Regions from separate parts of the Rhodovulum sulfidophilum DSM 1374 genome, predicted to be linked through region 3. Evidence: riboswitches for the same ligand, from Rfam matches in the RefSeq annotation. Region 3 holds a riboswitch; each other region holds the start of a gene.
The links. A riboswitch is a leader RNA that binds a small molecule or an ion and turns the genes downstream of it on or off. The one in region 3 is predicted to bind cobalamin.
Positions count from the first base shown of each region.

Region 1: it holds a riboswitch for cobalamin, as region 3 does, so the genes downstream of both, A6W98_RS16030 (cysteine-rich small domain-containing protein) here and A6W98_RS10020 (DUF1636 family protein) in region 3, are expected to answer to the same signal.
Region 2: it holds a riboswitch for cobalamin, as region 3 does, so the genes downstream of both, A6W98_RS15215 (FecCD family ABC transporter permease) here and A6W98_RS10020 (DUF1636 family protein) in region 3, are expected to answer to the same signal.

Region 1 is NZ_CP015418.1:3,418,175-3,427,531, forward strand. It holds gene A6W98_RS16015 (HAD-IC family P-type ATPase) at 1-1,611, opposite strand, end outside; gene A6W98_RS16020 (cation:proton antiporter) at 1,698-3,422, opposite strand; gene A6W98_RS16025 (universal stress protein) at 3,689-4,549, shown strand; gene A6W98_RS16030 (cysteine-rich small domain-containing protein) at 4,562-4,957, opposite strand; cobalamin riboswitch at 5,114-5,310, opposite strand; gene A6W98_RS16035 (succinylglutamate desuccinylase/aspartoacylase family protein) at 5,409-6,452, shown strand; gene A6W98_RS16040 (MATE family efflux transporter) at 6,489-7,844, opposite strand; gene A6W98_RS16045 (PaaI family thioesterase) at 7,846-8,346, opposite strand; gene A6W98_RS16050 (PaaI family thioesterase) at 8,343-8,771, opposite strand; gene A6W98_RS16055 (MerR family transcriptional regulator) at 9,113-9,357, shown strand, end outside.
Region 2 is NZ_CP015418.1:3,243,585-3,252,941, forward strand. It holds gene A6W98_RS15210 (ABC transporter ATP-binding protein) at 1-633, opposite strand, end outside; gene A6W98_RS15215 (FecCD family ABC transporter permease) at 630-1,622, opposite strand; cobalamin riboswitch at 1,809-2,018, opposite strand; gene cueR (Cu(I)-responsive transcriptional regulator) at 2,057-2,446, opposite strand; gene A6W98_RS15225 (heavy metal translocating P-type ATPase) at 2,443-4,884, opposite strand; gene A6W98_RS15230 (LysR family transcriptional regulator) at 5,030-5,956, opposite strand; gene A6W98_RS15235 (class 1 fructose-bisphosphatase) at 6,067-7,074, shown strand; gene A6W98_RS15240 (phosphoribulokinase) at 7,092-7,964, shown strand; gene tkt (transketolase) at 7,975-9,357, shown strand, end outside.
Region 3 is NZ_CP015418.1:2,106,775-2,116,131, reverse strand. It holds gene tcuA (FAD-dependent tricarballylate dehydrogenase TcuA) at 1-471, shown strand, start outside; cobalamin riboswitch at 541-755, shown strand; gene A6W98_RS10020 (DUF1636 family protein) at 891-1,274, shown strand; gene cobW (cobalamin biosynthesis protein CobW) at 1,271-2,308, shown strand; gene cobN (cobaltochelatase subunit CobN) at 2,319-5,681, shown strand; gene A6W98_RS10005 (precorrin-8X methylmutase) at 5,671-6,300, shown strand; gene cobI (precorrin-2 C(20)-methyltransferase) at 6,297-7,025, shown strand; gene cobJ (precorrin-3B C(17)-methyltransferase) at 7,022-7,774, shown strand; gene A6W98_RS09990 (cobalt-precorrin-6A reductase) at 7,747-8,502, opposite strand; gene A6W98_RS09985 (bifunctional cobalt-precorrin-7 (C(5))-methyltransferase/cobalt-precorrin-6B (C(15))-methyltransferase) at 8,501-9,357, shown strand, end outside.

The DNA of each region.
Region 1 (9,357 bases), 1.3 Mb from region 3:
GATCAGGCTGAGCCGCCCCGCGAGATCGTCGTGCGAGAGCCCCTCCTGCCCGGCAGGCATGGCCCGGCGCGCCAGCGCCAGCACCCGCAGCCCGTCGGCGGCCAGCTCCTCGACCTTGCGATGCCAGTGCGCGGGGACGATGGGGACGGTGCCGCCGCCCGGCGCGATCCGGTCGGCGCAAAGCGCCAGCACCGCCTCGGGCGCGCCCTTGACCAACAGCTCGGCCCCGCCCTCCGGGGCGTCGACCAGCACCGCCATGTAGCGATGGGCCGCATCGAAGGGTATGGCGTCGCGGCGGGCTCGGTCGCGGGCGCCCTGCCCGATCTTGCCCGCAAGCGCCAGCAGCGCGCCCTCCATCGGGTCGCCCTCGACCCGCCAGACGCCGCCCTCCTCATGCAGGACCGCGTCATTGCAAAGCGCGGCCGCCCTTGCCAGCGCGGCCAGCAGTTCGGGATCGGTCGCGGCCCCGCTCCCGGCCTCGCTCCCGGGCCCGGGCGCGACATCGACCGGGCACACCTCCCCCTCGGGCGCGTAGCCCTCGCCTGCGACGGCAAGCTCGGCCTCGCCCAGCGCCAGCCGCGCCGCCATCATCTCGTTCCGGGTCAGCGTGCCGGTCTTGTCCGAGCAGATCACCGAGACCGAGCCCAGCGTCTCGATCGCGGGCAGCCGGCGGACGATGGCATTGCGCCGCGCCATCGCCTGGACCCCCACCGCCAGCGTGATCGTCAGGACCGCCGGAAGGCCCTCGGGGATGGCCGCGACCGACAGGCCGACCACCGCCATGAACAGTTCGCCAAAGGACATGTGGCCGACATAGAAGCCGTAGGCCAGCAGGCTGCCCGCCACCAGCAGGATGAAGACCGTCAGCCAGCGCGCGAACAGATCCATCTGCCGGACCAGGGGCGTCGTCAGCGTCTCGACCGAGGCCAGCATGCCGCTGATCCGCCCGATCTGGGTGGCGGGCCCGGTCGCCACCACGACGCCGCGCCCGGTGCCTGCCGCCGCCAGCGTGCCGCTGAACAGCATCGGCAGACGCTCGGCCAGCGCCGCCTCGGGCGCCACGGCGGCCACCGCCTTCTCGACCGGGACGGATTCGCCCGTCAGGATCGCCTCTTCGACCCGCAGCCCGCGCGCCTCGATCAGCCGGAGATCGGCCGGAACCCGGTCGCCCGCCTCGATCAGCACCACATCGCCCGGCACCAGATCGGCCGCCTCGACCGTCACCCGGCGCCCGCCCCGCAGCACCGCCGAGCGCGGCGCCAGCATGTCGCGGATCGCGGCCATCGCCTGCTCGGCCCGACCCTCCTGCACGAAGCCGATCACCGCATTTACCAGGACCACCGCCAGGATCACCCCGGTATCGACCCAGTGCTGCAGCGCGGCCGTCACCCCGGCGGCGACGATCAGCACATAGATCAGCACGTTGTGGAACTGCGCGAGGAAGCGCAGGACCGCGTTCCGGCCGGGCGGCTCGGGCAGCCGGTTGGGGCCGTGGAGGGCCAGCCTCTCGGCAGCCTCGGCAGGCGCAAGCCCGCCCGGCCCGGCCGACAGCTCGGCCAGGGTCTCCTCGGCGGTCAGGGCGTGGAAGGGTCGGTCGGAACGGTCTGGCATGGGGGTCTCCCTTGTCGATCCGGTCGGGCAGCCGCCCTCTGCGGCCGCGATACGGTCTGCCGCCCCCCGCAGGGGACGGCTGCGGCTCAGGCGGGCTGCGGCGCCTCGCTGCCGATCCCGGGGATCGCGGTGCGCTCGGTCTCGGGCGCGCCGGTCAGAAGCTCGACGGCACGGTCGGCCGCGTCCTGGAACGGCTCGAGCACCAGATCGGCGCCCGCGCCCAGCAGATCCTGCGTATCGGCCGCATTATGCGAGGCCACCGCGATGCGGCCGCGAAAGCCCGCGCCGCGCGCAAGCTGGATCAGGGTGCGGCGGGTATCTTCCTGGGTCAGGCCCCCGGGCAGGATCGGCACGCTGGAGACCATCCAGGCGGCCTCGGCCAGCGGCAGTTCGGCCAGGAATTCCGGATCGCTGGCATCGCCATAGCAGGCCTCGATGCCCAGCGTCCGGGCCCGGCGCACGGCCTGCGGGTTGAAATCGACGCCCAGCACGTCGATGCCGCGCTTTTGCAGCCGCATCCCGATGGCGGTGCCGAACCGGCCGAGCCCGAAGATCAGGACCCCGGCCCGCGCCGCGCCGGCCGCGGCCCCGGCCTCGGGCTCGCGCGGGGTGCCGCGGCGCTCGAAGATGCCGAGCACCGGCTCGCAGAGATCGTACAGCCGGTGCGAATAGGTGATCATGTAGGTCGAGGCGGCGATGGTCACGAGCCCGACCATGGTGACAAGCCCCAGCGCCTCGGGCGCGACATGGCCGAGCGAGACCCCCATGGCGACGAAGATCAACGAGAATTCGCTGATCTGGGCCACCGTCAGCCCGGCGAGAAAGCCGGTGCGCTTGCGGTAGCCCATCGCCCCCATGATCGCCAGCACGATCAGCGGATTGCCGATCAGAACGAAAAGCGAGAACAGGATCGCCCCGGGCACATGCGCCCCCAGCAGCGACAGGTCGAGCGCGGCCCCCAGCGCGATGAAGAAGAACAAAAGAAGGAAATCGCGCAGCGGCGCCAGCCGGGCGGCGATGGTCTCGCGATAGGGGGTCGAGGCCAGCGCCACCCCGGCCAGCAGCCCGCCGACCTCCATGCCGAGCCCGACGAAATCGGCAAGCGCGGCGAAGATCGCGGCCAGGGCGATGGCGAAGATCACCAGAAGCTCGGGCGCGCGGGCCAGCCGCTCGGACAGCGGATCGGCGACATGGCGCACGAACAGGACCACCGCGCCGACCATGGCCAGCCCGAAGCCCAGAACCGACAGCACATTGCCCGTGCCATCGCCGCCGCCCTCGCCCGAGCCGATCCCGATCGCCGAGAGCACGATCATCGCCAGCACCACCACCAGATCCTGCACGATCAGGAAGCCAAGCGCGATCTGGCCATGCAGCGCGTCGATCTCGCGCTTGTCCGAGAGCAGCTTGACGATGATGATGGTCGAGGAAAAGGTCAGCGCCACCGCGACGTAAAGGCTGGTGACATGGCCGAGCCCCAGCCCAAGCCCGATCAGGTAGCCGAAGACCGAGGTGAAGGCGACCTGCCCCAGCCCGGTCAGAAGCGACACCGCCCCGAGCGACCGGATCAGCTTGACGTCAAGCTTGATGCCCACGAGGAACAGCAGCACCGCGATCCCGAGCTGCGACAAAAGGTCTATCTGGTCCGACGAGCGCACGATGTCGAGCGCCGAGGGCCCGGCGACCAGCCCGACCGCGATGAAGCTCACGATCAGCGGCTGGCGCAGCAGGAGGCCGACAAAGCCGAGGACGGCCGCCAGCACCAGAAGGGTCGCGACCTCGCCGAAGGGCGAATGCAGCAGCGCCTCCATCAGTGTGCCCTCCGCTGGAAAGGTGCCCGATCGGGCCCCGCGAGGACGAAGGCGACGGGAAGGAAAATGTCGGCGGGCGGGGGCGGCTGCGGCAAGAGGGTCATGGGCGGGCCCTTGTCTTTCAAAATGATCCGGGCTCACATAAGTACTTCTTCGAAAAGGTAAACGACCCTGGCCGGAATTGACGCAGTGCCGCTTGCGGCCGCGGCCGGGTGATCCGCGCAGGACAGGCGCGCCGGGCAGTGGGCTGGGGAGGGAGGCTGGCGATGAAGACCATATTGGTGGGCACCGATTTCTCCGAACGCTCGGACCGCGCCCTGCGCCGCGCCACGCTTCTGGCGCGCCAGACCGGTGCCGCGCTGAAGCTTGTGCATGTGGTCGATGACGACCTGCCGGTCAGGATCGTCGAGGCCGAGCGCGAGGCCGCGACCGGGCTTCTGCAACAACAGGCGGAGACGCTGCGCGCGCATGACGGGCTCGACTGCAGCGCCCATGTCGTGCTGGCCGATCCCTTTGCCGGGCTGATCGAGGCCGTGCCCCAGCTTGGCGCCGATCTGCTGGTGATCGGGCCGCACCGGCGCCAGCTTCTGCGCGATGTCTTCGTCGGCACCACCGCCGAGCGCACGATCCGCGCCGCCGCCTGCCCGGTGCTGATGGCCAATGCGCCGCCCGTCGGCCCCTATCGCCACGCGCTCTTGGCGACCGACCTGTCCCCGGGCTCGCGGGGCGCGTTGCGGCGCTTTGGCGGGCTCGGCTTCGGCCACCGGCTGCGCGGCTCGGTGCTGCATGTCTTCGACGCGACCGAAGCGGCCATGATGCGGATCCACGCCACCCGCGAGGACGACCGGGAGGCGCATCTGCGCGAGGCGGGGGCCGAGGCCGCACGCGCCTTAAGCGCGTTCCTGCGCGACCTGCCGCAGGGTCCGATGGTCGAACTGGTGCGCCACCGCAACGGCAGCGCGGCCTCCGAGATCCTCGCCGCCGCGGCCGAGACCGAGGCCGATCTGATCGTGGTCGGCACCCAGAGCCGCGGCGCGTTCGAAACCATGGTTCTGGGCAGCGTCGCCCGTCAGGTTCTGCGCAGCTCCACGGCCGACGTGCTGGCGGTTCCGCCCGGCGCGGCCTGAAGCCCCGTCCTCTCAGTCCCCGCCGTCCCCTGCCGCGTCCGCCTCGCGGCGACGCCGGTGGATCTCCTCGGCATCGTTGGGCTTCGGCGGGCGCGGGCGGCGGACCGGCGGGTCGGTCTGCGGCTTGCCCGACCAGGGCTGCGGATATTCCAGCCAGCGCTGGATGAAGTTCCAGGATTGCAGATAGCCGTCATGCGGCAGGGTGCAGGCCGAACAGTCCTTGCGGGTCAGCCCGTTGGCATCGGTATAGGTCTGGTAGGGCCCGGGGCATTCATAGGCGATCAGCGGACAGTAGCAGAACAGGCAGTTGAATTCGCGCGCCACGCCCTTGTGACAGGGCAGGAACGGGCAGGCGCTGTTGGTGAAGCCCTTGAAGGCCTCGTTGTCGGTCAGGTCCTTGGGTTGCATGGCGCAACTCCTTCCGGTCGGCGGCCGCGGCCGGGCCAGCCCCGGGCCGGTCAGCGGCAGGATGAAGGCCGGGCCCGCCCCCGAAGCGAAGGCGGATCGCGGCCGCTTGCCCCGGCAATGGCGCCCGGCCCGGGCGACCGGGCACGCCATCCGGGCGGGCGGTTCGGCGCGCTGGCAGGTCTCCTGGCTTGCGGGTCTCGGCCGGTCCGCCCGCCTTCCCGGCCCGGGCGATGCCGGTTCCGGTGGCGGTTCGGGGCGGGGGCTCGCCGCTGACAGTTGCGGGGGCAGCGCCGGAATTGCACCGGCTTCCCTTTTCACTCCCTTGCGGAAGCACCAGAACGCCCACCATCAATGGGGGCCGGGCCCGCCGCTGTCAATCCGCAGGGCCCTTGCCAGCGCCCCCGGCCCGGCGCTATTGCGTGACGATGAGCTGCTTGCCGACAGAAGCCAGATGACGGCGCGCGCGGAGTTCACGCTTGGCCGCGAGACCGTGCCCCCCGGCAGCCGCCGCACGGTGGACCTGCCGGTCTCGGTCCTGTCCGACCACACCCCGGTCACGCTTTCGGCCCATGTCGTTCATGGCCGCCGCCCCGGCCCCGCGATGTTCGTGACCGCGGGCGTCCATGGCGACGAGGTGATCGGGGTCGAGATCGTGCGCCGGCTCCTGAGCCTGCCGGTGCTCGGCGCGCTGCGCGGCACGCTGATCGCGATCCCCATCGTCAACGCCTTCGGCTTTCTCAACCTGTCGCGCTACCTGCCCGACCGGCGCGACCTGAACCGCTGCTTTCCCGGATCGTCGGGCGGCTCGATGGCCGCGCGGCTTGCGCATCTGCTGGTCGAGGAGGTGGTCGGCCGCTGCCAGATCGGCATCGACCTGCATTCGGCGGCGGTCCATCGCACCAACCTGCCGCAGGTCCGCGTGGTGCCGGACGATCCCGAGCTGGCCCGGCTGGCCCGGGTCTTCGCCGCCCCGGTGGTGCTGAGCTCCGAGGCGCGGCAGGGCTCGCTGCGCGAGACCGCGGCGCGAATGGGCGTCCAGATACTGCTTTACGAAGGTGGCGAGGGGCTGCGCTTCGACGAGGTCGCGGTCAGGGCCGGGCTCGCGGGCGTGCTGCGGGTGATGTTCGACCGCGGCATGATCCCGGCCAAGGGCGTGCCGAAGGCCCGGCGCGCGCCGCTCGACTGCCGGGTGTCGCGCTGGCTCCGGGCGCCGCAGGGCGGGCTCCTGCGCACCTACCGGTCCGAGGGCGACGTGGTGGCCGAGGGCGAGCTGCTGGCGGTGGTCTCGGACCCGTTCGGCGAGATCGAGACCGAGATCCGCGCCACCGAGCCCGGCATCATCGTCGGCCGGGCCATGCTGCCGGTGGTGAACGAGGGCAATGCCGTCTTTCATCTGGCCGCGATCGCGCCCGCCGACCGCGCCGAGGACCGGATCGGCGCCTGGGCCAGCGAGGTCGCGGCCGGGCAGCTCTTCGACGAGGACGAGATCCTCTAGGCCCGCAACTTCGACGCCTATATCTGGGGGAAGGGCCTAGCCGCCCTGCCCGCTCCGCGCCGCCGCCTCGAGCGCGAGATAGCGCAGCCCCAGCGTCACGCCGCGCGCCACGAAGGCCACCAGAAGCGCCAGCCAGAGCCCGTGATTGCCGAAGACCGGCACCAGCAGCGCCACGGCAAGGGCGTAGATCGCGGCGGAAAGGGCCATCATGTTGCGCATGTCCGCGGTACGGGTGGCGCCGATGAAGATGCCGTCGAGCATCCAGGCCGCAAGCCCCGCGACCGGAGCGGCCACCATATAGGGCAGATACACCCGCGCCTCGGCCCGCACCTCGGGCGCGGTCGTCATCAGATCGACGATGGCCCCGCCTCCGAACGCGAAGGCCGCGGCCAGCCCGATCACCGAGACCAGCCCCCAGCCGCTGGTCAGCACCGCGCCGCGCCGAAGTGCTGCGACCGAGCGCGCGCCCATCGCCTGACCGACCAGCGCCTCAGCGGCAAAGGCGAAACCGTCAAGCGCATAGGCGGTGATCTCGAGAAATTGCAGCAGCACCTGATTGGCCGCCAGCGGCACGTCGCCGAACCCCGCACCGACAAAGAGAAAGGACAGCATGATCCCCTGCAACAGCATCGAGCGGATCAGGATGTCGGTATTGACCCCGGCGATATGCCGGAGCCGCGCCCGGTCGAAGACCCGCGCCCAGGCGCGCCAGGCGATATCGCGAAACGCCGCGCGGCACAGCCAGAGCCCCAGGATCAGCCCCGACCATTCGGCAAGAACCGTGGCCGCGGCCACCCCCGGCACGCCCCAGCCCAGCGCCAGCACGAAGACCAGATCCAGCGCGACGTTGAGCCCGTTCATCCAGAGCTGGATCGCCAGCACCGCGCGGGTCCGCTCCTGCCCGATCAGCCAGCCGGTCAGCCCGTAAAGCGCGATGGTCGCCGGGGCCGACCAGATCCGGACCGCCATGTACTGGCTGGCAAGGCCCTCGACCTCAGCGCTGGCGGGCGCAATCCCCAGCGCGGCAGTGAAAAGCGGCCCCTGCAGCACGATCAGGCCCAGCCCGGCGGCGGCCGCGATCATCAGCACCCGGGTCAGCATCGCGGCCACCTCGGCCGCATCGCCCGCGCCGCGGGCCTGTGCGGTCAACCCGGTGGTGCCCATCCGCAGGAAACCGAACATCCAGTACAGAGCGGCCAGCACCACCGCGCCGACCCCGACCGCGCCGATGGGCGCGGCCTCGCCGATCTGGCCGACGACGCCGGTATCGACCGCGCCCAGGATCGGCACGGTGACATTCGACAGCACGATCGGCAGCGCGATGGCCAGCACCCGGCGATGTCCGAGGCGCAGGGGCGGCGTCATGTCCGGGCGGGCGACGGCCTCCGTCATGTCACGTGGGCATCAGGAAATGGCCGGTCGCCTGGGCGAAAAGCCGGGCGCGGTTGTCCTGCCAGGCCTCGACATGGACGCTGGCATAGCGCCGCCCCGAGCGGTTGACGCGGGCCCGGGCATAGGCGTCGCGCGGCAGCCCCGGACGCAGGTAATCGACCGTGAAATCGATGGTCTTGGGCAGGCGCGGCAGGGTCTCGGGGGTCAGCGTCGCGGCCTCCAGCCTGCCGCTTTCCAGATCGTCCCAGATCATCGCCCAGGACAGGCCGACAATGGCCGTCAGCTCGAGAAAGGCCGCGGTCGCGCCGCCATGCAGCGCGGGCAGCGCCGGATTGCCGATCAGTGCCTCGTGAAACGACATCACCCCGGTAAGCTCGTCGCCGCGCCGGTCGAAGGAGATCCCGAGGAACCGCGCATAGGGCAGCCCCTCGACCAGCGCCGCCAGCGCCGCATCGCGCCGCTGCTTGACGATCTGCACGGGTTCGGGGGGGCGACGGCTCATGCGGCACCCCCGTCGGCGGTGAAGGTCCCGGTCGCGGTCGCCACCGGATGGTCGCGGTCGTCATCGGTCGCGGTCGCGCGCACGAAGGCGACCGAGCGGGTCACGTGATAGCATTCGGCCCGCGCCACCAGCCGCTGGCCCGGGGTCGCGGTACGCATGTAATCGATACGGAGCGAGATCGTCGCGGTCTGGCCCGGCCCCTCGGGATGGCTGATCACGGCGGTGCCGCCGCAGGTGTCGAGCAGCGCCGAAACCGCGCCGCCGGAAATCACGCCGCCATGCGGATCGCCCACCAGGCGCGAATCATAGGGCATGGACAATTCGGCCCGGCCGTCGCCCAGCGCGTCGACCTGCATCGACAGGGCGTGGGAATGCGGAATGGCCTCGATGAAACGGCGCGCGAGATCGGTTTTCGGATCGCTCATGATGGTCTCCCTCTGCGCCGGTTATTGGGTCTGCCCCCGATCCCTGCAAGCTCAAAATCCGGCCCCCCGCAGCGATGGCGGCACCCGTCGGGCGGGGGACGACCCACGTTCCGCGCGCGCCCCGGCCGGGTCTGTGCGGACCGCCCCGGCATGCCTGCCATGGACCGGCCGGACAGGGTGTTCCGATTTATGGAACCCGAAAGCAGAAGTTAACGCTGCGTAAGGTTCGTCGCTGACCCGAAAGGCGAAAAAACAAGCCGGATGAGGTATATAACCGAATTGATCCGCCCCCCAGAATTGCCTTAGCTATTAGCACAGAAATAGCTGGTAGATTTGAGGCAATGTCGGATGTTCGTCTGAATTTCAAAGAGATGTGCGCCAGGTTCGATGTGACGCCCCGCACATTGCGTTATTACGAATATATCGAGCTGCTGAGCCCGACAAAAAGCGGACGGTCTCGATTTTACGGCCCGCGCGAAGTGGCGCGCATGACGCTGATCCTCAGGGCGCGCCGGTTCGGCTTCAGCCTCGAGGAAATCCGGCAATGGCTGCTGATCTATGACGAACAGGGCAGAGAGGCGCAGAT
Region 2 (9,357 bases), 1.1 Mb from region 3:
CAGACGCCCGCGATGCATCAGCAGGAGCCGGGTGCAGAACCGGACCGCCAGCCCCAGATCATGGAGCGAGATCATCACGAGGCGGCCCTCGGCGGCGAGCCCCGCAAACAGCTCCATGGTGGTGAACTGATGCGCCGGGTCGAGCCCGGCGATGGGTTCGTCGGCCATCAGGACCGGCGCCTCCTGCGCCAGCGCCCGGGCGATCAGCACCCGTGCCTGTTCGCCGCCCGAGAGTTCAGTCGCGCGGCGTCCGGCGAAACCGGCCAGCCCGAGCCGGTCCAACGCCCCGGCAATGGCGGCGCGGTCGCGCGGCCCGGGACCCTGGCCCGGCCCCAGATGCGGCGTGCGGCCGAGCCCGACCAGGGTCTCGACGCTGACCGGCCAGGCGATCTCGCGCATCTGCGGCAGCCAGGCGGCGATGCGGGCGCGCTCGGAGGGGGCAAGCCGCGCGAGGCTCGAGCTGCCCCTGTGCGGCACCAGCCCGAGTGCCGCGCGCATCAGGGTGGTCTTGCCCGCGCCATTGGGGCCGACGAGCCCCACGCAGTCGCCGGGGGAAAGCGTCGCGGTGACATCCTCGACCACCGGGCGGGTCCCGCGCCGGACGGTCAGATGGGAAAGCTCGAGCCCGGTCATGCGCCCGCCTCCGCCCGGGTCCGGTAGATCAGCCGGATGAAGAGCGGCGCCCCGATCAGCGCGGTGACGACGCCCAGCTTGAGGTCGCGGTCGGGCAGCACCAGCCGCACGCCGATATCGGCGGCCAGCAGAAGTGCCGCGCCCCCCAGCGCCGAGGCCGGCAACAGCCGCGCAGGCCGGGCGCCGACCAGCGGGCGCAGGAGATGCGGCACGATCAGCCCGACAAAGCCGATGGCGCCCGCCACCGCCACCCCCGCCCCGACCGAGGCGGCGACGCCAATGACAAGCGCAAGCCGCAGCCGCCCCAGCCGGATGCCCAGCGCCGCGGCCGCATCCTCGCCCAGCGTCAGCGCGTCGAGCCCGCGGCCGAGCCCGGCCAGCAGCATCCAGCCCAGCACCGTCAGCGGCAGGGCCAGCCAGACATGGGTGAAGGACCGGTCGGCCAGCGAGCCCATCAGCCAGAACACGATATCGGCCGTGGCATAGGGGTTGGGCGAAAGGTTCAGGACCAGCTGGGTCAGCGCGCCCGCCAGCGCCGAGAGCGCGATGCCCGCAAGGATCAGCGTGAAGGCGCCGCCGCGCGGCCCGGCCAAGAGCAGCAGAAGCGAGACCGCGATCAGCGCGCCCGTCAGTGCCGATGCAGGCAGCGCCAGAACATGCGCCGAGGCCAGCCCGGTCTGAAGCGCCAGCACCGCGCCCAGCGCCGCGCTCGAGGACACCCCGATCAGGCCCGGCTCGGCCAGCGGGTTGCGCATGTAGCCCTGCAACGCGGCGCCCGACAGCCCGAGGCTCGCCCCCACCAGCACGGCAAGGATCGCCCGCGGCAACCGGATCTCGCGCATGACCAGCACCGCCGCCTCGCCGCGCCCGGCCAGGAGCGCCGAGAAGCTCTCGCGGACCGAAAGCCCGGCAGGCCCGATCAGCAAGGACAACAGGAACAGCGCCGCCACCAGCAGCGCCAACGCCCAGAAGAGCCCCTGCCCCCTCATGCGCGCGTCCCGGCCGCGCGGCCCGGTCCTGTCTTCGGCCCCTGTTTCGTTCGGATCGTCCATCGCCCTGCCTTCCCTGCCCTTGCGGGCGGTCCGGGGCGCATCGGCGGTCGGGCCAGCCCCCCGGACGGTGATCTGTCTCACCGCTGCGGGCTGGCCGCTCCGGGGCGCGCCCCGCGCCCGGAAAGGGTGATCGTCGCTCCGGCAGGTCTCCTGGCTTGCGGGTCGTCGCTTGGCTGGCCTTCCCGGGCCCTTGGCCCAGTGGCATCTGTCAGCCGCGCTCTCCGCCTACAGTTGCGGGGGCAGCCGCGGAATTGCCGCGCCCCGAGGGGCAAGGCGCACCGCGTTCCCTTTTCTCCGGCCTTGCGGGCCGGAACCGAAGTGGCCCCTGCCTAGCCGATCGGGGCGCATTGTCAAAGCCCTTTGCGGGCGGCTCAGCCTTCCCCGGCCAGCCCCTTCAGGATCGGGCAATCGGGGCGCTGATCGCCCGCGCAGGCCGAAACCAGCTCGGCCAGGGTGGCGCGCATCGCCTGCAATTCGGCGATCTTGGCGTCGATCTGCGCCAGATGGACGCGGGCGATCTGTTTCACATTGGCGCTGGCGCGGTCCTTGTCGGTGTAAAGCGCCAGAAGCGCCCGGCATTCCTCGATCGAAAAGCCCAGCGACCGGGCCCGGCCCAGAAAGGTCAGGTTGTGCCGGTCGGTCTCCGAGAAATGCCGGTAGCCATTGGCGCCCCGGGCGGGGCGGATCAGACCGATTTCCTCGTAATAGCGGATGGTCTTGGCCGGCAGCCCGGTGGCTTTCGAGATGTCGCCGATATTCATGAGCGGGCCTCCAGCGGGCCGAGCCCGCGCAGCCGAAGGGCATTCGACAGCACGAAGAGGCTTGAACAGGCCATCGCCCCCGCCGCCAGCATCGGCGACAGCAAGAGGCCGTTCAGCGGGTAGAGCACGCCTGCCGCGACCGGAATGAGCGCGACGTTATAGGCGAAGGCCCAGAACAGGTTCTGACGGATATTGGCCAGGGTCCGGCGGCTGACATGGAGCGCATTGACGACGCCTTGCGGATCGCCCGACATCAGCACCACGTCGCCCGCCTCGATGGCGACATCGGTGCCGGTGCCGATGGCGAGCCCCACATCGGCCGCGGCCAGCGCCGGCGCGTCGTTCAGCCCGTCGCCGACGAAGGCGACAGGGCCGTCGGCGCGAAGCCCCTCCAGCGCCTCGACCTTGCCGCCGGGCAGGACGCCCGCCACGACATGGTCGATGCCAAGCTCGGCCGCGACGGCGCGCGCGGTCGGCTCGGTATCGCCGGTGATCAGCGCGGTCGCCACACCCATCCGGTGCAGCCCGGCGATGGCGTCCCGGGCCCCGGGCTTGATCGGGTCGGCCAGGGCCAGCACCCCGGCCATCGCTCCGTCGATGGCCACGAAGACCGGGGTCGCGCCGGTCGCGGCCAGCGTCGCGGCTTGGGCCTCGAGCGGGCCCGGCGCGATGCCCTCGCGCACCATCAGCCGTTCGGCGCCCACCAGGACGTCACGGCCGCCGACCCGCCCCCTGACGCCATAACCGGGCAAGGCCTCGACCCCCTCGGCCTCGGGATGATCGGGCGCGGCGGCCAGGATCGCCTGCGCGAGCGGATGTTCCGAGCGGGCCTCGAGCGCGGCGGCGGCGGCCAGGACATCGCCTTTCTCAAAGCCGTCGGCAAGCCGGATCCCGGTCAGTTCCGGATGGCCCTCGGTCAGGGTGCCGGTCTTGTCGAAGGCAACCGTCGCCACAGCCGACAGGCCTTGCAGCGCGTCGCCCTTGCGGAACAGCACCCCCATCTCGGCGGCGCGGCCCGTGCCCACCATCACCGAGGTCGGCGTGGCCAGCCCCATGGCGCAGGGACAGGCGACGATCAGCACCGAGACGCCCGCGACCAGCGCGAGGCCCAGCGCCGGATCGGGGCCGAAGACCAGCCAGATCGCAACCGTCAGCGCGGCGGCGGCCAGCACGGCGGGCACGAAAATGCCGGTGATCCGGTCGGCCAGCGCCTGCACCGGCAGCTTGGCGCCCTGCGCCGTCTCGACCATCGCCACGATCTGCGCCAGCGCGGTATCGCGGCCGACCCGGGTGGCGCGGAAGCGCAGCGAGGACGCCCCGTTGACGGTGCCGCCCGTGACCGCGTCGCCGGGCGCCTTGTCGACCGGCATCGGCTCGCCGGTCAGCATCGATTCGTCGACCGGCCCCTGCCCCTCGACGATCTCGCCATCGGTGGGGATGCGCTCGCCGGGCCGGATCTCGATCAGATCGCCGGGCGCGAGTTGCTCAACGGGCCGATCTTCGAGGCCGGTTTCCGTCACCACCCGGGCGCTGCGCGGTTGCAGGCCCAGAAGATGCCGGATCGCCTCGCCGGTGCGGCCGCGGGCGCGGGCCTCGAGGCTGCGGCCGACCAGGATCAGGGTGACGATGACCGCGGCGGCCTCGAAATAGACATGCGCCGTCCCCTCGGGCAGCAGGCCGGGGGCGAAGGTCGCAAGGGTCGAATAGCCCCAGGCAGCAGCGGTGCCGAGCGCGACCAGCGCGTTCATGTCCGGCGCGCCCTTCAGCAGCAGCGGCACCCCCTTGACGAAGAAGGCGCGGCCGGGACCGGCGAGGATCGCGGTGGTCAGCAGGAAGGAGACGATGCGCAGACCGGTCTCCGAGACGATCCCGGCAAGCGCCTCGCGGGCACCGGGCGCCACATGCCCGCCCATTTCCAGAAGCACGACCGGCAGCGCCAGAAGCCCCGCGGTCCAGGCGCGACGGGCAAGTGCGCGGGCCTCGGCGGCCTGGGCCGCGCCGGGCTCGGGCCGGGCCTCGGCGCGCAGCGGGGTCGCGGGATAGCCCGCCTCGGTGACCGCGCGGGCAAGTGCGGCGGCATCGTCCAGCCCTTCGGCCAGGGTGACGCGGGCCTGGCCGCTTGCAAGGTTCATCGACGCCGAAAGCACGCCGGGCTGGGCCATCAGCGTCCGCTCGATCCGACCGGTGCAGGAGGCGCAACTGGCGCCCTCGACCGCAAGCGCGATCTCGGTCTGCCCGACGCCGAAGCCCACGCCCTCGACGGCCCCGATCAGCGGCGCGACCGGGCCCGAATGCTCGATCTCGGCGGACCCGGTGGCAAGATTGACCCGGGCGGCACCGACATCGGGCAGCTCGGTCAGGGCGCGCTCGACCCGCCGCACGCAGCCCGCGCAATGCAGCCCCTCGAGCTTCAGTCTGGTTGTGGTCATAGCGGTCATGGCAGCCTCCTTCACGGCGAACGCCCTCCCGAGATAGGGCCTCCAGTCGCTGGAAGGTCAACCCCTTGCCGAAATCGGCGGCCGCGGAAGGCGCAGGCCCGCAGCCCGCGCGAATTTTCGACGAAAATTCGGGGTCGGGACCGGGCTATCGGGGCAGGAAGGCCCCCTGCCGTCCCACGATATAGCCGTGGATCCGCCGCCCGGCCGCGCTGAGCGCGGTGTCGCTGCGATGGACCAGGAACCATTGACGCACCAGGGGCAGCGATGGCGCATCAAGCTCGACCAGACGCCCCGCAGCCAGTTCCCCGGCCACGGTATGGCGCGAGATCAGCGCAACCCCGAGCCCCGCCATCACCGCCTGCTTGATGGTTTCGTTGCTTTCCAGTTCGACCACCCGCTGCGGCCGCCCCTTGCCCAGCCGCTCGATGAACCGCTCCATCAGGACCCGGGTGCCCGACTCGGCCTCGCGCGCAAGAAAGGTCTCGGCCAGCACCCGCTCGGCCGCGATCCGCCCCTGTCCGGCGAGCGGATGATCGGGCGGCGCGATCAGCACATGCGGATGCGGGCCGAGCACCGTCGCATGCACCGCGGGCAGCCGGGGCGGTCGCCCCATGATCGCGATATCGACGCTCGCCGCCTGCAAGGCCGACACCACCATCTCGCGCGAGCCCACGCGCAGGATCACGTCGATCTCGGCAAAGGCGCGATGCAGCTCGGCCACCAGACGCGGCGCGAAATACTTGGCGGTGGCGACCACGCCCAGCGTGACCATCCCCTCCATCCCGTCATTGAGCGCGCGGACATGATCGACGCAGGCCTCGAGCGCGGTCTCAATGGCGCGTGCGCCCACCAGCGCCGCCTCGCCCTGCAGCGTGAGTCGCGCCACGCCCTGCGGCCCGCGATCGACCAGACGCGCACCGAAATTCTCTTCGAGCTGGCGCAGCTGGGTATGAACGGCCGGGGTCGTGAGGTGAATGGATTCGGCCGCAGCGGTCAGCGTGCCGTGCTCGGCCACGGCGCACAACGCCCTGAGTTGCTTGAAGGTTATGGCCTCGGGTCGGAGCGTCGACATTATGTTTTCAAAAAAATCTAATACAGCTTCCGGGTTTTTAAATTCTCTACCATCCCGTCATCCTCTAGCAACCAATAACGACAAGTTGCCGCCAGATTCGGGAGAATTTTATGCAAACGGAAAATCCGATCAGGGATTTGCAGCATATCCCCGCCGCGCTTCAGCCGATCATGAATGCGCTTTGCGAGGTCGGCATCGATCTTTCGCGGGTGATCCAGCGCGGCCCGCTGGGCGGGGCGCTGGGGGCGGCCGTGGGCGAGAATACCGGCGGCGACACCCAGAAGGCGCTTGACCTGATGGCAGACGATGCCTTCTGCGAACGCCTCAAGGCCGCCAATGTCCGCCACTACGCCTCGGAGGAACAGGACACGGTCGCGGTTCTCGACCCCGAGGGCGCCTATGCGCTGGCGATCGACCCGCTGGACGGCTCGTCGAATATCGACGTCAATGTCTCGATCGGCACGATCTTCTCGATCTTCGAGGCCGCAGAGGATCCCGATGCCAGCTTCCTGCGCCCGACCGACCAGCAGGTCGCGGGGGGCTACATCATCTACGGGCCGCAGACGATGCTGGTCTGCACCTTCGGCAACGGCACCCAGGAATATCTTCTGGACCCCGACAGCAAGCAGTTCGTGCTGGTGGCCGAGGCGATCAAGATCCCCGATACCTCGCGGGAATTCGCCATCAACGCCTCGAATTACCGGCACTGGTCGCGCCCGATCCGGGCCTATATCGACGACTGCCTGGCCGGCGAGGAAGGCCCGCGCGCCTCGAATTTCAACATGCGCTGGGTCGCCTCGCTGGTGGCCGAGACGCACCGGATCCTGACCCGGGGCGGCGTCTTTCTCTATCCCGGCGACGCGCGCAAGGGCTATGCCCGCGGACGGCTTCGGATGGTCTATGAATGCGCGCCCATCGCCTTCGTGATCCAGCAGGCCGGAGGCCTTGCCACCGACGCCCAGGACCCGATCCTCGGCAAGACCGCCGAGAAGCTGCACGCCCGCACGCCTTTCGTCTTCGGCTCGACCGACAAGGTCAGCCGCATCGCCGCCTATCACGATCTGCCGGATGAAGAGGTCAACGCCCTGTTCGGCAACCGCGGCCTGTTCCGCGTCTGAGTTCCTGGAGGACTGTCATGAGCAAGAAGCACCCGATCATCTCCGTCACCGGCTCCTCCGGGGCGGGTACCTCGACGGTCAAGCACACCTTCGACCAGATCTTCCGGCGCGAGGGCGTGAACGCGGTCTCGATCGAGGGCGACGCCTTCCACCGCTTCAACCGCAAGGACATGAAGGCCGAGCTCGACCGTCACTATGCCGAGGGCGATGCGGGGTTCAGCCATTTCAGCTACGAGGCCAACGAGCTGAAGATCCTCGAAGAGGTGTTCCGGCAATATGGCGAGACCGGCACCGGGCGCACCCGCCACTACGTGCATGATGCCGAGGAATCCGCGAAGCGCGGCGTGGCGCCGGGCGAGTTCACCGACTGGGCGCCCTTCGCCGAGGACTCGGACCTCTTGTTCTACGAGGGGCTTCACGGCTCGGTCGTCAATGACGAGGTCGACATCGCCAGCCATGCCGATCTCAAGATCGGCGTGGTGCCGGTGATCAACCTCGAATGGATCCAGAAAATCCATCGCGACAAGGAAAAGCGCGGCTACACGACCGAGGCGATCCGCGACGTGATCCTGCGCCGGATGTATGCCTATGTGCATTGCATCTGCCCGCAATTCACCGAAACCGACATCAACTTCCAGCGTGTGCCGGTGGTCGATACCTCGAACCCCTTCGTCGCCCGCTGGATCCCGACCGCGGATGAAAGCCTGGTGGTCATCCGCTTCAAGAACCCCCGCGGGATCGACTTTTCCTACCTGGTCTCGATGATCCACGGATCCTGGATGAGCCGCGCCAATTCGATCGTGATCCCGGGCGGCAAGCTCGATCTCGCGATGCAGCTGATCCTGACGCCGATGATCAACCGTCTCGTCTCCGAATCCAAACGCGCCTGAGGAGCCCAAAATGAACGCGCCCACCAAGATCGACACCAGCGCCGAAGCGCTGATGGCCACCGCGATCCGTGTCCTGACCATGGATGCGGTGCAGGCCGCCAATTCGGGCCATCCCGGCATGCCGATGGGCATGGCCGATGTGGCCGCGGTGCTGTTCAACCGGTTCATGCAGATCGACCCGTCCTGCCCGAAATGGGCCGACCGCGACCGCTTCGTGCTGTCGGCCGGGCATGGCTCGATGCTGGTCTATTCGATCAACCACATGCTGGGCTATGCCGACATGGACATGGACCAGATCCGCAGCTTCCGGCAATGGGGCGCGCGCACGGCGGGGCATCCGGAATACGGCCATGCCGAGGGCATCGAGACCACCACCGGCCCGCTGGGACAGGGCATCACCACCGCGGTCGGCATGGCGCTGGCCGAACGCATGCACAATGCCCGCTTCGGCGACGACCTGGTCGATCACTACACCTATGTCATCGCGGGCGACGGCTGCCTGATGGAGGGCATCAGCCACGAGGCCATCGACATGGCCGGGCACTGGCAGCTGGGCCGGATGATCGTGCTGTGGGACGACAACAAGATCACCATCGACGGCTCGACCGAACTGTCGACCTCGGTCGACCAGAAGGCCCGCTTCGCCGCCGCCGGATGGCATGTGGCCGAGGTCGACGGCCATGACCGCGAGGCCGTCGCCGCCGCCATCGAGGACGCGCGCAAGGACCCCCGCCCCTCGCTGATCGACTGCAAGACCGTGATCGGCCAGGGCGCGCCCAACAAGGCCGGCAGCCACAAGGTCCATGGCGCGCCGCTCGGCGCCGACGAGATCGCCGCGACCCGGGCGGCCCTTGGCTGGACCCATGAGGCCTTCACCCTGCCGAAAGAGGTCTATACCGCCTGGCATGCGGTCGCCGCACGCGGCCGCGAGGCCCGCGAGGGCTGGGAGGCGCGTCTGCTCTGTGCCGAGCATGGCGGCGCCTTCGAGAAATCGCTGGCCGGGCCCGACAAGGCCGCCATGGCCGAGGCGATCACCGCCTACAAGCAGCAGCTTTCGGCCGACGCGCCCAAGGTCGCGACCCGGAAGGCCTCGGAGATGGCGCTGGCCGTGGTCAATGCCACCCTGCCCAACGCCATCGGCGGCTCGGCCGACCTGACCGGCTCGAACCTGACCCTGACCAAGGGCATGTCGCCGGTGTCGAAAGACAATTACGGCGGCAATTACATCCATTACGGGATCCGCGAATTCGGCATGTCGGCGGCGATGAACGGCATCGCGCTGCATGGCGGCTTCTTCCCCTATGGCGGCACCTTCCTCGTCTTCGCCGACTATGCCCGGCCCGCGATCCGGCTCTCGGCGCTGATGGGGCTGCCGGTCGCCTATGTGATGACG
Region 3 (9,357 bases):
ACCGGCCCGGCGCGGCGGATCTTCCATCACCTGCTGGCGGGCGGGTTCGTGCTGACCGGGCTGGCGACGCTGGCCGGGGCCGTGCTTCACGCCGGGGGCGAGATCGCGCCCTATCCGCTGGCCTCGGCCCCGGTCGCGCTTGGCACGCTGGGCGGCATCGCGATGCTGGCGGGGCTTGCGGGCCTCTCGCATCGGCGCAAGCGGGCCGACCGCCGCCCCGCCTCGGCCCGGATGGAGGCCGCCGACCGGGACCTGAGGCGGGCGCTGGGCATTGTCGCGGGCTCGGGGCTGGCACTGCTGGCCCTGCGCGACGGCCCGGCGATGGGGCTGATGCTGGCGCTGCATCTGGGCGCGGTGCTGGGGCTCGCGCTGGCGCTGCCCTTCGGCAAGCTCTCGCACGGGGCCTATCGCAGCCTCGCGCTGATCCGCCATGCCGCCGAGCGCGCGGCCCGGCCAGGGGCCCGCAAATGAGCCCCGCCGCAGAGCCCCCCGCCGGGGCCTTCGCCCGCGCATCGCGCTTGACAAGCGCGCGGCATGAAGGGCATGAACCGCCGCGCTGGTGCCCGTCAGTTGACGGGTGAAAAGGGAATGCGCCAGAGGCATCCGGCCTTCAAGCGCAGCCGCCCCCGCGACCGTGACCGGAGAGGCCGCCCGCTGCCACTGCCCATTCGGGCCGGGAAGGCAGGGCCGCCGCCGAAGGCCCCCCGCCTTCGAGATCCGCAAGCCGGGAGACCTGCCAGCCCGAACGACGTGAACCGGACGGGGTGTTCCGGTGTCGGGTCCGGCTTCGGCTCTGCCCGCCCCCGCCCTTGTCCCCCGACCCCGTGGGGCCCGACGATGAGTGTTTCCGTTTCCTGCCGCCGCCTCCTTTGCCGCCGGGGCCGCCCGGCATGAGCGCGCCCGAGCCCGCCGCGGTCGAGCTTCTGGTCTGCACGACCTGCAAGCGCCGCCAGCCCGCCGACCCCGATGCCCCCCGCCCCGGAAGCCTGCTTCACGACGCCGTCCGGACCCATGGCCTGCCCGAGGGCGTGCGCCTCGTCCCCGTCGAATGCCTCTCGGCCTGTTCCTCGGGCTGCACCGTGGCGCTGAGGGGGCCCGGCCGCTGGACCTATGTCTATGGCAATCTCGACGAGACGACCGGCGCGTCCATCATCGCCGAGGGCGCCCGCGCCTATCGCGACGCGCCGGACGGGCTTGTGCCCTGGCGCCAGCGCCCCGAGCATTTCCGCAAGAACTGTATCGCCCGTATCCCGCCCATGGAGGCCCTTAAATGACCGATCTCGCCAAGCTTCCCGTCACCGTCGTCACCGGCTTTCTCGGCTCGGGCAAGACCACGCTGATCCGCCATCTGATGCAGAATGCGGGCGGCCGCCGCCTGGCCGTCCTGGTCAATGAATTCGGCGATGTCGGCGTCGATGGCGAGATCCTGAAGGGCTGCGCCTTGCCCGACTGCCCGGCCGAGAACGTGGTGGAACTGGCCAATGGCTGCATCTGCTGCACCGTGGCCGACGAGTTCATCCCGACCATGGAGGCGCTCTTGCAACTCGAGCCGCGCCCCGACCATATCCTGATCGAGACCTCGGGGCTGGCGCTGCCGAAACCTCTGCTGAAGGCCTTCGAATGGCCCGCGATCCGCTCGCGCATCACCGTCGACGGGGTGATCGCGGTCGCCGATGCCGAGGCCGTGGCCGCGGGCCGCTTCGCGCCGAATGTCGCCGCCGTCGATGCCCAGCGCGCGGCCGATGACAGCCTCGATCACGAGACCCCGCTGTCGGAGGTCTTCGAGGACCAGATCGCCTGCGCCGATATCGTGCTCCTGACCAAGCCCGATCTGGCCGGGCCCGAAGGCGTGGCCGCCGCCCGTGCCGCGGTCGAGGCCGAGGCGCCGCGCAAGCTGCCCGTGGTCGAGGTGACCGAGGGCGCGGTCGATCCGCGGGTGATCCTGGGGCTTGGCGCGGCCGCCGAAGACGATCTCGACGCCCGGCCCAGCCATCACGACAACGGCGCCGAGCATGACCATGACGAATTCGAAAGCGTGGTGATCGAGCTGCCCGAACAGGACGCGCCCGAGGCGCTGGCCGCCCGGATCGAAGCGCTGGCGCGCAGCCAGAACATCCTGCGGGTGAAGGGCCATGTCGCGGTCGCGGGCAAGCCGATGCGTCTGCTGGTGCAGGCGGTGGGCGCGCGGGTGCGGCATCAGTTCGACCGGCCCTGGGCCCCGGACGAGACCCGCTCCACCCGGCTTGTGGTGATCGCCGAGCATGACGATATCGACGAGGGCGCGATCCGTGCGGCCCTGAGCGCCTGAGGCCCCGCAGATGCATGTCGTCTTCCGCGAAAGCCACGGGCTCGAGGAAACCGCCGTTCCGACGGATCTGGGTCAGGACCCGGCCGATCTGGCGGTGCTGTCCTTTTCCGACAGCGATCTCGGGGCCTTCGCGGCGGGCTGGCATCGGGGCGGCGGCTCCGAGGGCCGGATGCCGACGCTGCGGCTTGCCAATCTGGCGGCGCTGCTCCATCCGCTCTCGGTCGATACCTATGCCGAACGCACGCTGTCGGGCGCGAAGGGCATCCTGATCCGGCTGATCGGCGGGCGCGCCTATTGGGAGTACGGACTGACCCAGATCGAGGCGCTGGCCCGCGCGCACGGCATCGCGCTGGCCGTCCTGCCCGCCGACGGCCGCCCCGATCCCCGGCTCGACGCCGCCTCGACCCTGCCGGTCTCGACGCTCAGGCGCCTGTCCGAGCTCTGCGACGAGGGCGGCGCGGTCGCGGCCCAGGCAGCGCTTGCGCAGCTTGCGCTGGCCGCCGGGCTTTACGCGGCCCCGGTGATCGGCACCAAGACCGTGCCCGAAATGGGCGCCTGGAGCCCCGAGGGCGGCGCCGTGCCCGCGCCCGACCTGTCGCCGGTGGATGCCCCCCGGATCGTCCTGACCTTCTACCGGGCCTATGTCACCGCCGCCGATCTCGGGCCCATCGAGGCGCTTTTCAAAGCGTTCCGGGCCCGCGGCTGCGCTGTCACCGGGCTGTTCGTGCCCTCGCTGAAGGCGCCCGAGGCGGCGCGCTGGCTGGCCGGGCAGATCGCGGCCCTCGCCCCCGCCGCCATCGTCAACGCCACCGCCTTTTCCGGCAAGGGCGAGGATGGCACATCGCCGCTCGATGCCGCCGAGGCGCCGGTCTTCCAGGTGGCGCTGTCCTCGGCCCCCGAAACCGCCTGGGCCGAGGCCGAGCGCGGGCTCTCGCCGGCCGATCTTGCCATGCATGTGGTCCTGCCCGAGGTCGATGGCCGGATCTTCGCCGGCGTCGCCTCGTTCAAGGAGGCGGGCGCGCGCGACCCCGGCCTGCAATTCGCCCGTATCGCCCACCGGCCCCATCCCGCGCGGATCGCGGCCATCGCCGATCGGGTGATGGCCTGGCTGGGCCTCGCCCGGACGCCGCTGGCCGGGCGCCGCCCGGCGCTGGTGCTTTCGACCTATCCCGGGCGGCCCTGGCAGATGGCGCATGCGGTCGGGCTCGACGCGCTGGCCTCGGCCGAGGCGGTGCTGGAGGATCTGGCCCGCGCCGGGCTGCCCGGCGCCCCTGCGGAAGAACTGACCGGCGATCTGGCCGAAACCCTCGGCCGCGAGACCCTGAGCTGGCCGCTGCCAGAATACGAGGCGGCGCTGGCCGCCCTGCCCGCCCCCCTGCGTGACGCCCTGTCGGATGTCTGGGGCGCGCCCGAGGCCGATCCCGCCTGCCGCGACGGGGCCTTTCATTTCGCGGCGACCCGGCGCGGCGCGGCGCTGGTCGCGCTCCAGCCCGAGCGCGGCACGCCCGAGGCCCGCGAGGGCGACTATCACGACCTGTCGCGGGTGCCGCGCCATGGCTATGTCGCCTTCTATCTGTGGCTGCGCCGCGCCATGGGCTGCGATGCGCTGATCCATATGGGCGCCCATGGCACGCTGGAATGGCTGCCCGGCAAGGCGGTGGCGCTGTCTGAGGCCTGCTGGCCCGAGGCGCTGATCGGCGACATGCCGGTGATCTATCCCTTCATCGTCAACGACCCGGGCGAAGCCGCGCAGGCCAAGCGCCGGATCGGTGCCGTGACACTGGGCCATCTGCCGCCACCGCAGCGGCAGGCCGGCGGGTCCGAACGGCTGGCACGGCTCGAGACGCTGCTCGACGAGTTTTCCAATGCCGACGGGCTCGACCCGCGCCGTCGTGACCGGCTGATGGCCGATATCCGCGCCGAGGCGCAGGCGCTGGGTGTCGAGGCCGATCTGGGGCTGGAACCGGGCCTGTCGCCCGCCGAGGCCATCACCCGCATCGACCGCTTCGTCTGCGACGTCAAGGAAAGCCAGTTCGGCGACGGGCTGCATGTCTTCGGCCGCCCCCCCGAAACGCCTGCCGAAGCATGGTCCGGGGCAGGAACCGAAGCGGGAAGCGGCTTCGACACCGCCCCTTCCGTCGCGGCCGAAAGCGCCGCCCTTCTCGGTGCCCTGCAGGGCGCCCCGGTCGCGCCCGGCCCCTCGGGCTCGCCCTGGCGCGGGCGGCGGGACGTGCTGCCCACCGGGCGCAACCTCTTCACCACCGATCCGCGCGCGGTGCCGACGCGGTCGGCCCATGCCCAGGGCGTGCGGCTGGCCGAGGATCTGGTGCGCCGCCATCTGCAGGACCATGGCGACTGGCCCCGGCAGCTGGTGGTCGATCTCTGGGGCTCGGCCACCATGCGCACCGCGGGCGAGGACTTCGCGATGGCGCTGCACCTGCTGGGCGTGAAGCCGGTCTGGGACGAGGGCACCGAGCGCGTCTCGGGCATCGAGGTGCTGCCCGTCGCCATGCTCGAACGGCCACGGCTCGACGTGACGCTGCGGGTCTCGGGGCTGTTCCGCGATGTCTTCCCCTCGCTCTCGGCGCTGTACCAGCAGGCCATCCGCGCACTTTCCCAGCGCGACGAGGCCGCCGACTGGAACCCCTATGCCGGCCGCCCCGAGACCCCGCGCGTCTACGGCCCCGCGCCGGGGATCTACGGGATCGGTATGGACATGCCCGAGCCGACCGAGGCCGGACGGCAGGCGGCCGGCGCCGCCTGGCTTGCCGCCAGCGCCTGGGCGCTCGACGGGGCCGAGGCACGGCGCGACGCCCAGGGCATCCGCGACCGGGTGGCCGGGGCCCAGGCCTTCGTCCATGCCCAGGACCTGCCCGAGACCGACCTGCTGCTGGCGGTCGATTATGCCCGGCACGAGGCGGGCTTTGCCGCGGCCCAGGACGTGACGGGAAGCGAGGCAGGCGGCCGCGCCGCGCTTTATCATCTGGACAATACCGATCCGGCCCGGCCCCGCACCCGGACCCTGACCGAGGAGATCGCCCGCGTCGTCCGTGCCCGGGCCACCCACCCGGCCTGGCTGGCGGGCATGCAGCGCCACGGCTTTCGCGGCGCGGCCGAGATCGCCGCGACGCTGGACCACATGGCGGCCTTCGCGCGTCTGGCGGGGGTCGTGCCCGATCACCTTTTCGATCTCTATTTCGATGCCACGCTGGGCGATCCGGGCTTGACGACCTTCCTCGAAGAGGCCAACCCGCAGGCGCTCGCGGCGATGCGGGCCGAATTCGCGGCGCTGGCACGGGACGGGCTCTGGCAGACCCGCAGGAACTCGATCGCCGCCGCGCTGACAGATCTGGAGACACCGAATGCCTCATGAGTACGAAAAGGACGGCGCGGCGATCTACCTGCAATCCTTCGCCACGATCCGGGCCGAGGCCGATCTGGCACGTTTCGATGCCGACGAGGAACAGGTGGCCGTCAGGATGATCCATGCCGCGGGCATGGTCGAGCTGGCGCCCCATATCCGGTTTTCGTCGGGCTTCGTGCCCGCCGCCCGCGCCGCGCTGGAAGGCGGGGCGTCGATCCTCTGCGATGCGCGGATGGTGTCGGAAGGCGTCACCCGCAAGCGCCTGCCCGCAAACAACGAAATCCTCTGCACCTTGCAGGCCGAGGGCATCGCCGCGCGCGCCGCAGCCATGGGCAATACCCGCTCGGCCGCCGCGCTGGAGCTGTGGCGCCCCCATCTTGCCGGGGCGGTCGTGGCCATCGGCAATGCGCCGACCGCGCTTTTCCATCTGCTGAACATGCTGGAAGACCCCGCCTGCCCGCGCCCGGCCGCCATCATCGGCTGCCCCGTGGGCTTCGTCGGCGCGGCCGAGTCGAAGGACGCGCTCTGGGCCGGGCAGCCGGTGCCCTGCTGCATCGTCGAGGGCCGCCTCGGCGGCAGCGCCATCACCGTCGCCGCCATCAACGCCATCGCAAGCCGACAGGAATGACCATGGCCACCGTCTACGGTCTGGGGCTGGGCCCCGGCGATCCCGATCTGATGACCGTCCGCGCCGACCGGCTGCTGCGCGGCGCCCGCCATGTCGCCTTCTTCCGCAAGGCGGGCTGCGAAGGAAAGGCCCGCTCGATCGTGGCCGATCTGATCCCCGAGGGCGCGACCGAACACCCGATGGAATACCCGGTCACCACCGAGATCCCCTTCGACGATCCGCGCTACAACGAGATCCTCGCGGCCTTCTATGCCGACAGCACCGCGCGGCTGAAGGCGCTGGCCGAGGCCGGCGAGGACGTGGTCGTGCTTTGCGAGGGCGACCCGTTCTTCTACGGCTCGTTCATGCATCTCTATACCCGGCTCAAGGACGATGTCGCGGTCGAGGTGGTGCCCGGCATCACCGGCATGTCGGCAGCCTGGACCGCCTCCGGCGCGCCGATCACCTGGGGCGATGACGTGATGTCGGTCCTGCCCGGCACCCTGCCCGAAGAGGTTCTGGTCCGGGGCATCAAGGCCGCCGATGCGGTGGTGGTGATGAAGATGGGCCGCCATCTGGGCAAGCTGCGCCGCGCGCTTTTGCTGGCGGGCCGGGCCGAGGATGCCTGGATCGTCGAATATGCCGCGATGCCGGGCCAGACCGTGACCCGGCTTGCCGACTATCCCGGCCGGACCGCCCCCTATTTCTCGATAGTTCTGGTCCATGGCCAGGGGCGGCGGCCATGACCGGCTGGGTCGCCATCGCAGGCCTCGGCCCGGGCGCCGAGGCGCTGGTCACGCCCGAGGTCACCGCAACGCTGGCCGAGGCCACCGACGTGGTCGGCTACATCCCCTATGTGGCCCGGGTCGCGGAACGTCCGGGGCTGACGCTGCATGCCTCGGATAACCGGGTCGAGCTCGACCGCGCCCGCCACGCGCTGGAGATGGCGGCCGGGGGTCGCCGGGTGGTGGTGGTCTCGTCGGGCGATCCGGGCGTCTTCGCCATGGCCGCCGCCGTCTTCGAGGCGCTGGAGGCGGGCGCGCCCGAATGGGGCGATCTCGACATCCGGGTCCTGCCCGGCATCACCGCGATGCTGGCCGCCGCCGCCCGCGCCGGTGCCCCCTTGGGCCATGATTTCTGTGCGATCAACCTGTCGGACAATCTCAAGCCCTGGGCCCTGATCGAAAAGCGCCTCCGGCTGGCGGCCGAGGCCGATTTCGCCATGGCCTTCTACAACCCGCGCTCGAAGGCGCGCCCCGAGGGCTTTGCCCGGGTGCTCGAGCTGCTGCGCGAGGCCTGCGGCGACGACCGCCCGGTGATCTTCGCCCGCGCCGTCTCGACCCCGGAGGAAAGGCTGACCGTGGTGCCCCTGACCGAGGCCCGGCCCGAGATGGCCGACATGCGGACCGTGGTGCTGGTCGGCTCCTCGCTGACCCGGGTGTTGCGGGACGGCGCGCGGCCGCTGGTCTACACCCCCAGATCCGCCCCGGAATGAGCCAGCCAACCCAATACCTCGTCGGGCCGGGCCAGCTCCCGCCTTGCGGGCAGCGCGGGCCGGTCGATCATCAGGACCGGCAAACCCAGCGCCCGGGCCGCATCGATCTTGGCGCGCGCGCCCGTGCCGCCCGCGTTCTTCGAGACCACCAGTTCGGTGCCATGCCCTTCCATCAGCGCGCGGTCATCCGCTTCGGTGAACGGCCCGCGCGAGACGATGACCTCCGCCTGCGGCAAGGGCAGCGGGGCGTTCGGCCGATCGACCAGGCGCAGCAGGTAACGGTGCTGGGGCTGGGCCGCGAAGGCCTGAAGATGCATCCGCCCCACGGCCAGGAACACCCGCCGGGCCGGGCCGGCCAGCGCCCCGACCGCGCCCGCGATATCGGCCACATGGCGCCAGTCGTCGCCGGGCTGCGGTGTCCAGGCCGGACGGGTCAGCGCGACCAGCGGCAGGCCCAGCGCGGCACAGGCAGAGGCCGCGTTCCGGCTCATCTGGGCGGCGAAGGGATGGGTCGCGTCGATCACATGGGTCACACCCTCGGCGCGCAGATAGGCGATCAGGCCCGCCACGCCGCCAAAGCCGCCCACCCGCATCGGGATCGGCTGGGCCCTGGGGTTTTCCACCCGGCCAGCCAGCGACAGGGTCGCCCTTATGCCGGTTCCGGCCAGCCGGGCGGCCAGCGCGGTCGCCTCGGTGGTGCCGCCAAGGATCAGAAGGGTGGGATGCATGGCTGAGACTCCGTGGCTGACCATCGTGGGCGTGGGCGAAGATGGCCCGGACGGGCTGCCGCCTGCAAGCCGTCGCGCGCTGGAGGCCGCCGAAATCGTCATGGGTCCGGCCCGCCATCTGGCGCTTTTGCCGGATCTCGCGGCCGAGCGCATCGAATGGCCGGTGCCCTTCGCCGACGGGCTGCCGATCCTGCAGGGTCTGCGCGGGCGCAGGGTCGCGGTACTGGCCTCGGGCGATCCGTTCTGGTTCGGCGCGGGCAGCGTGATCGCGCGGCATTTCGCGCCCGGGGACTGGCACGCCCTGCCCGGGCCCTCGGTCTTTTCGCTCGCGGCGGCGCGGCTTGGCTGGCGGCTGGAGACGACCCGTTGCGCGGGGCTGCATGCCGCGCCCTTCGCCCGGCTGCGGCCGGATCTGGCCCCCGGCAGCCGGGCCATCGTGACCCTGAAGGACGGCGCGGCGGTGGCCGAGTTTGCGGCCTTCCTGACCGGAGCGGGCTTCGGCGACAGCCGCCTGCATGTGCTGGAAGCCCTCGGCGGCCCGCGCGAGCGCATCCGCGAGACGACCGCCCGCGCCATGGACCTGACCGGCATCGCCCATCCGGTCGCCGTGGCGCTGGAACTGGCGGGCGAGGGCCCCGCGATCCCCGCCGCCTCGGGCTGGCCCGACGCCTTCTTCGACAATGACGGACAGATCACCAAGCGCCCCATGCGCGCGCTGACGCTCTCGGCGCTGGCGCCGCTGCCGGGCGAGCATCTGTGGGATATCGGCGGCGGCTCGGGCTCGATCTCGATCGAATGGCTGGCGCGGCATCCGCGGATGCAGGCCACCGCGATCGAGGTCGATCCCGAGCGCGC